Regions from separate parts of the Micromonospora sp. NPDC003816 genome, predicted to be linked through region 2. Evidence: riboswitches for the same ligand, from Rfam matches in the RefSeq annotation. Region 2 holds a riboswitch; the other holds the start of a gene.
What was found. Region 2 has a riboswitch for thiamine pyrophosphate ahead of ACFYTT_RS17365 (thiamine phosphate synthase). Riboswitches for the same ligand answer to the same signal wherever they lie in the genome.
Positions count from the first base shown of each region.

Region 1 (3,536 bases), on a different contig from region 2:
TGACCCGCACCGGGTCGCCCTCCGGCAGGGGTGGGTAGTCGGACTCGCGGGGGGCGTTCAGCGCGGTGCCGGCCTGCCCCGCCGCGTACGACCCGAGGGCCGGCGGGGCGACCAGCAGCAGCCCGAGCACGGGCAGGATGAGCAGCCAGCCGATCCGGGGCTCGTGGTGGCCGTGGTCGTCGTGCTCGTCGGTCTGGCCCGTCGCCACCGGGGCGGGACCGCTCACCGGGCCGGTGGACCCGCCGCCGGTCGGGGCCGTCGCGCGGGGCGCGGAGGGACGCAGTTCGTGCCAGAGGGTCATCACCGCGGCGACCACGAGCAGCAGACCGGCGGCGATCAGGAACGGGCGCAGGCCCTCCTTGACGTACCGCAGATAGAGGTCGGTGACGCTGGCCCGGATCACCGCCCCGCCGAGCAGCAGCAGGATCACCGCTTGCGCCTGTCGGTTCACAGCAGCACCATCCCGACTCCGGTGGCCATCAGCAGGGCGACCGCGAACGTGGCCGGCGCGAACCGGAAGGCGAACCGCCGGCCGAAGACACCGGCCTGCATCGAGATCAGCTTGAGGTCGACCATCGGCCCCACCACCAGGAAGACCAGTCGGGACGTGAGGGAGAACTGCGACAGCGAGGCCGCGACGAAGGCGTCCGCCTCGGAACAGAGCGAGAGCAGGACGGCCAGCAGCGCCAGCGCCAGGATCGACAGCCAGGCGTTGTCCGCGAGGGTCTGGAGCCAGCGTTCCGGCACCAGCACGTTGATGCTGGCGGCGGCCATCGCGCCGAGCACCAGAAAGCCACCGGCGTGGGTGACGTCGTGCCGGACGGCGGCCCAGAAGGCCCGGCTCCGCCGGGGATCGTCCAGCTCCGGGCGACGCGGCATCTTGATCCACTCGGTGCGGCCGAGCCGCAGCCAGAGCCACCCCATGATCATTGCCACGATCAGGCTGGCGACCCCCCGGGCGAGGACCATCTCCGGATTGTTGGGGAAGGCGACCGCCGTGGCGACGAGCACGATCGGGTTGACCGCCGGGGCGGCCAGCAGGAAGGCCAGGGCCGCCGCCGGCGTGACGCCCCGGCGGATCAGCGAGCCCGCGATCGGCACCGACCCGCACTCGCAGCCCGGCAGCACCACACCGGCCGCGCTGGCCGCCGGCACCGCGAGCGCCGGGTGCCGGGGCAACGCCCTGGCCCAGAACGACCGGGGTACGAAGACGGCGATCACGGCGGAGAGGAGGATGCCGAAGACCAGGAACGGCACCGCCTGCACCATGATCGAGACGAACACGGTGGTCCACGTCTGGATGCGGGGATCGTCGAGCGCCCCGGCCAACGGATCACGAAAGATGATCAGCAGGACCAGCAGCGCCGCCAGGATCTCCACCGAACCGATCCGGTCGCCGAGCCAACGTCGGGGCGGCTCGCCGCCGCCCGGCCCGGCCGGACGTTCCTCGGTGGCCACGCCCGTCGGACGACCCTCCGGTTCACCGGCCGGCACGGCATGGTCCGTGTCTGTGCTCACCCTGCCGCCTCTCGGCCCTCGTGGATCGGCGGCCTGAGATTACCGTCCGGAGCCGATGACGTCGATGGATGTCACGAAACCGGGCGGGTTCCCGCGCCCGGTGGGCACCTCCGGAACCAACGGTCGTCGGCAACCGGCATGACCTGCGTAGATCACATTGTCCGTCGATCTTCGAAGGTGTTAGCGTCGGCGGGACAACACCACCTCCGACAGGGGAGCGCACAGCGCTGAGAGTGCGGGTCCGCCCGCAGACCCTCCGTACCTGATCTGGGTAATGCCAGCGCAGGGAGTTCGGTCCACCTCCAGCCCGCCACGCCCGGCCACGCCGGTCGCGGCGTGCGTCTTGCCTGGTTCGACACTGGACTGGGAGCACTCATGAGCCAACCGACCACCACCCGGTGGCGCACCGTCGACATCGTCGTGGCCGCGGTGATCGCCGTCGGCTTCGGTGTCATCTTCTGGGCCTGGGGCCTGCTCTGGCGGGCGGTCGACCCGGCCTTCGCCTTCTTCCCGGCCAGCCAGGCCGTCATGTACGGCGTCTGGCTGGTCCCGGCGGTGCTCGGCGGGCTGGTGATCCGCAAGCCGGGTGCCGCGCTGTTCTGCGAGGCGGTCGCGGCGACGGTCTCCGCGTTGCTGGGCTCCGAGTGGGGCGGTGTCACCATCGTCCAGGGCCTGATCCAGGGCCTCGGGGCGGAGATGGCCTTCGCCGCCTTCCGGTACCGCTCGTTCCGGCTGCCGACGGCGCTGCTCGCCGGCGCGATGACCGGCCTCGGCGCCGCCCTGTTCGACTTCTTCACCTGGAACGCCGCGTACGAGCTGGGCACCTACCGCATCCCGTACGCGCTGCTCACCGTGCTCAGCGCCACCGTGATCGCCGGTGCCGGCGGCTACGCGCTCACCAAGGCGCTCGCCGGCACCGGCGTCCTGGACCGCTTCCCCGCCGGTCGCGAGCGGAACCTGGTCTGACCACGCCCGGTGGAGCCGGCCCGACCGGCTCCACCGGGCCACCGACGGGTCGGGCACGAGAGACGGGGGTGGCGGGTGGGTGAGGTGCGGCTGCGCGGCTTCGGCTGGCGCCACGCCGGGCGGCGCGCCTGGGCGGTGCGCGGCGTGGACCTGCGGGTACGCCGAGGCGAGCGGCTACTGCTGCTCGGGCCCTCCGGCGCCGGCAAGAGCACCCTGCTCGCCGCGCTGGCCGGACTGCTGCCGGAGGACTCCGGCGAACAGGAGGGCAGCATCGAGATCGACGGCCGGCCGCCCGCCGAGATCCGCGAGCGAGTCGGCATCGTCTTCCAGGATCCGCAGTCCCAGCTCGTCATGGCCCGCAGCGGCGACGACGTCGCGTTCGGGCTGGAGAACCGGGGCGTACCCGCCACGCAGATCTGGTCCCGGGTGGACGAGGCGCTGCGCCGGGTCGGCTTCCCGTACCCCCGCGACCGCCCCACCGCCGCGCTCTCCGGCGGCGAACAGCAGCGGCTCGCCCTGGCCGGCGTGCTCGCGCTCCGTCCCCACCTGCTGCTGCTCGACGAACCCACCGCCAACCTCGACCCGGCCGGGGCCGACCTGGTCCGTGCCGCCGTGGGCCGCGCGGTCCACGGCGACACCACCCTGATCCTGGTCGAGCACCGGGTGGCCGACGCCCTGCCGCTGGTCGACCGGGTGGTGGTGCTCGACGCCGGTGGCGGCGTCCGCGTCGACGGCCCGCCGGAGGCCGTGTTCGCCGCCCACGGCGACGCCCTCGCCGCCGACGGCGTCTGGGTGCCCGGCCGCCAGATCCCGCCGCGCCGGGCCACCACCGGCCCCGGCGAGGTGTTGCTCACCGCCGACCGGCTCGGCCACCCGCCCCGGCTGGCCGCCACCGACCTGGCGGTACGCGCCGGAGCGGCACTCGCCGTGCTCGGCCCCAACGGCGCCGGCAAGTCCACCCTCGCGGTGCTGCTCGGCGGGCTGCTCAAGCCGGGCACCGGGCGGCTGGCGGCCGGCGTCGAGCTGGCCGGGGCCGACGCCCGCACCCCACC
Region 1 covers NZ_JBIANP010000016.1:12,495-16,030, forward strand. The annotation lists gene ACFYTT_RS29035 (TIGR03943 family putative permease subunit) at 1-451, opposite strand, end outside; gene ACFYTT_RS29040 (permease) at 448-1,518, opposite strand; TPP riboswitch at 1,720-1,825, shown strand; gene ACFYTT_RS29045 (ECF transporter S component) at 1,894-2,484, shown strand; gene ACFYTT_RS29050 (ABC transporter ATP-binding protein) at 2,560-3,536, shown strand, end outside.
Region 1: it holds a riboswitch for thiamine pyrophosphate, as region 2 does, so the genes downstream of both, ACFYTT_RS29045 (ECF transporter S component) here and ACFYTT_RS17365 (thiamine phosphate synthase) in region 2, are expected to answer to the same signal.

Region 2 (3,536 bases):
GCCGGGTCTTCTCGGTGCCCGGCGGGAACAGGTTGCCCTCCGGGATGGTGTACGTCCCGTCGTCCTCCGGGTGGATCCGCAGGACCTTGCCGCGTAGGTCGTTGGTGTTGCCGGAGGTGCGCTGCGCGTCGTAGTCGGCACGGCCCGGACGCTCGTCGATCGGGGTGTACGCGTCCGACTGGAACGGGTTGGTGTTGTCGCCCGTGGCCAGGTAGAGGTTGCCGGCCGAGTCGAACGTCATGGTGCCGCCCGCGTGGCAGCAGGTGTTGCGCTGGGTGTCGACCTGGAGGACGACCTTCTCGGAGGCCGCGTCGATCGCGTCACCGCTCACCGTGAACCGGGACAGCACGTTGCGCGCCACCCCGTCGTTCGGCGCGTAGTAGAGGTACACCCAGTTGTTGGTGGCGAAGTCCGGGTCGAGGCGGATGCCGATCAACCCGTCCTCGTTGCCGGTGAAGACGTCGAGGTCGATGGCGGTGACCGTGTTGCCGGTGTCCGGCTTGACGATCTGCACCCGGCCGTCGCGCTCGATGTAGAAGACCCGGCCGTCCGCGGCCACGTCCAGCTCCATCGGGTTGCTGGTGTTGCTGTCCAGCGTCACCTTCTCGAAGCTGGCGGTCAGCGAGGCGCCGCAGTCGGCGTCCTGCACCCCGGCCGCGGTCCGGATGCCGCCGAGCAGATGACCGAGGAACTGCGGCTCGGCGTACGACTCGTTGGTGTGGCCGCCACCGGTGTACCAGGCCCGGCCGCCGTCGTAGTCCTGGCACCAGGCGATCGGGTGGTCGTGACCCATCGCGCCGGAGCCGGGGGAGTAGCTGGTCTCGTCCAGCGTGGCCAGCACGTGCACCTTGCCGCGCGGGTTGGTGCGGTAGTTGTACCACTCGTCGAACCGGGACCAACGGTCCGGCAGATCCGCGGTGGACGGGTGCGCCGGGTCCTCCACCTTGACCGTGGCCTGCTGGTTGGCCGGGTGGCTGTTGAAGTACGCCCCGACCAGGCCGCCGTACCACTCCCAGTCGTACTCGGTGTCGGAGGCGGCGTGGACGCCGGCGTACCCGCCACCGGCCCGGATGTAGCGCTCGAACGCCGCCTGCTGGTCGGCGTTGAGCACGTCACCGGTGGTGGAGAGCCAGATCACCGCCTGGTATCCGGCGAGGTTCTGGTCGGTGAAGGCGGTGCTGTCCTCGGTGGCGTCCACGGTGAACCCGTGTTCCGCGCCGAGCTGCTGGATGGCGGCGATGCCGCTCGGGATCGAACCGTGCCGGAAGCCGGCGGTCTTGGAGAAGACCAGCACCGAGAACGGGTCGGCCTCGGCCTGCGGGGCCGGCGCCTGGGCTACCGGAACGGGGGCGGCCTGGGCGGCGGGTGCGCCGGCGAGCGTGGTCGCGGCCAGTCCGAGGGTGAGAAGGGTGGCGGTCATGGGCACGCGCATACGGCGTGGTCGGAACACTCCGGTCTCCTTGATCCTTGCCGGACAGGGGTCGCGGGGGCCGGCTCGCCGAAGACCGTCCCTGATGGAGCCGCAGCCGGAGTGCCGTGCCAGGGCTTCCGTTGCGGCATTATGTCGAATCGCTGAACAAATTAATTCCGCTGAATCGATCCATGGCAAGGTTTCGATGGGTAACGTTTCGGTATCGGTGGGCTGTAATTACCGTTTTTATGTGTGAAGCACGCATTCCCCCTGTGCAAGGCGGGGTCCCCTGCTAACGCCTGCGGTAGAGGAAGGGACCCCTCCTAACGCCGGCGGCGGAGCAGGCTCCCCTGGCGGGACGCACCTTGGCAGGTCAGCGGATCTGTCGTACGGTGGCCACGCAAGTGACCCACGGGAGCCCGGTCGACCGGGCTGAGAGGGGGGCTGTGAGCCCCCGACCGTCGAACCTGATCCGGGTAATGCCGGCGCAGGGAGGAGAGTTGCCGTGCCGTCCCTGGGACGACTGCATCTGATCACCGACACCCGGCCCGGGCGGGATCCGCTCGCCGTGCTCCGGGCCGTACTGCCGGTGGCCCGTACCGAACTCCTGGTGCAGGTCCGGGTCGAGGACTCCGCGACCGACCGCGAGGCGTACGACCTGACCCGACGGGTCCTCGCCCTCTGCGCGCCGTACGCGGTCGACTGCCTGGTCAACGACCGGCTGCATGTGGCGTTGGCCACCGGCGCGGCCGGTGGTCACGTCGGCGCGGACGACCTGCCGGTCGCGGCGGCGCGGCAGGTGCTCGGCCCGGCCGCCGTGCTGGGGGCCACCGCCCGCGAACCGGCCTCGGCCACCGAGGCGGTCGGTGCCGGCGCGAGCTATCTGGGCGTCGGTCCGTGCCGGGCCACCACCACCAAGGACGGTTTGCCGCCGGCGATCGGCGTCTCCGGTCTGAGGGCGGTGGCCGAGGCGGTCACCGTGCCGGTGTACGCCATCGGCGGGGTGACGGTGGCGGACTTGCCCGCGCTGCGCGCCGCCGGGGCGTACGGGGTGGCGGTGGTCGGTGTGCTCTCGGCCGCCGCCGATCCGGCTCGCGTCGCGGCGGAGCTGATCGGAGCGTTGACGTGTTAGCAGGGGACCCTTCCTCTACCGCAGGCGTTAGCAGGGGGCCCTTCCTTACACCCGACGTAGCTGTCGTGGGTGGGGGGCCGATCGGGCTGGCGATCGCCTGGCGCTGTGCGGCGCGCGGGTTGCGGGTGGTGGTGCACGATCCCGCGCCCGGCTCGGGTGCCTCGCACGCCGCCGCCGGGATGCTCGCGCCGGTGGCTGAGGCGTACTTCGGCGAGCAGGAACTGACCGCCCTGCTCACCGAGTCGGCCGCCCGCTGGCCGGCGTTCGCCGCCGAGCTGACCGAGGCGACCGGCGCCGACATCGGCTACCGCACCGAGGGCACGCTGATGGTCGGGCTCACCGCCGACGACCTCGCCGAGGCGCGTCGCCTCTGGGCGTACCAGCAGGGACTGGGGTTGCCGGTGACGCCGCTGCGCCCCTCGCAGCTGCGCGACCGCGAGCCGGCGCTGGCGGTCCGGGTCCGTGGTGGGGCGCTCGCCGCCACCGACCACCAGGTCGACCCGCGCCGACTGGTGCCGGCACTGCGACTCGCCGCCGAGCGGGCCGGTGCGACGGTGGTCCCGGAGCCGGTGCGGACACCGGCCGACGTCCGCGCCCGGGTGACCGTGATCGCCGCCGGCTGCGGCGCGGCCGCCCTCACCGGGTTGCCGGTCCGCCCGGTGAAGGGCCAGGTGCTGCGGCTGCGCGCGCCCGACGGCGGTCCGCCGGGCTTCCGGCACGTCATCCGGGGGTACGCCGACGGCGAGCACGTCTATCTGGTGCCCCGCGACGACGGTGAGGTGGTCGTCGGGGCGACCGTCGAGGAGCGCTCCGATCTGGCGGTCGGTGCCGGCGCGGTGCTGCGACTGCTGCGTGCCGCGACCGATCTGTTGCCGGAACTGGCCGAGTACGACCTGGTGGAGGCGATCGCCGGGCTGCGCCCCGGCACCCCGGACAACGCCCCGATCCTGGGTCCGTTGCCGGGCCGGCCGGACGTGCTGGTCGCCACCGGTC
Region 2 covers NZ_JBIANP010000004.1:352,879-356,414, forward strand. The annotation lists gene ACFYTT_RS17360 (ThuA domain-containing protein) at 1-1,420, opposite strand, end outside; TPP riboswitch at 1,814-1,922, shown strand; gene ACFYTT_RS17365 (thiamine phosphate synthase) at 1,917-2,543, shown strand; gene thiO (glycine oxidase ThiO) at 2,537-3,536, shown strand, end outside.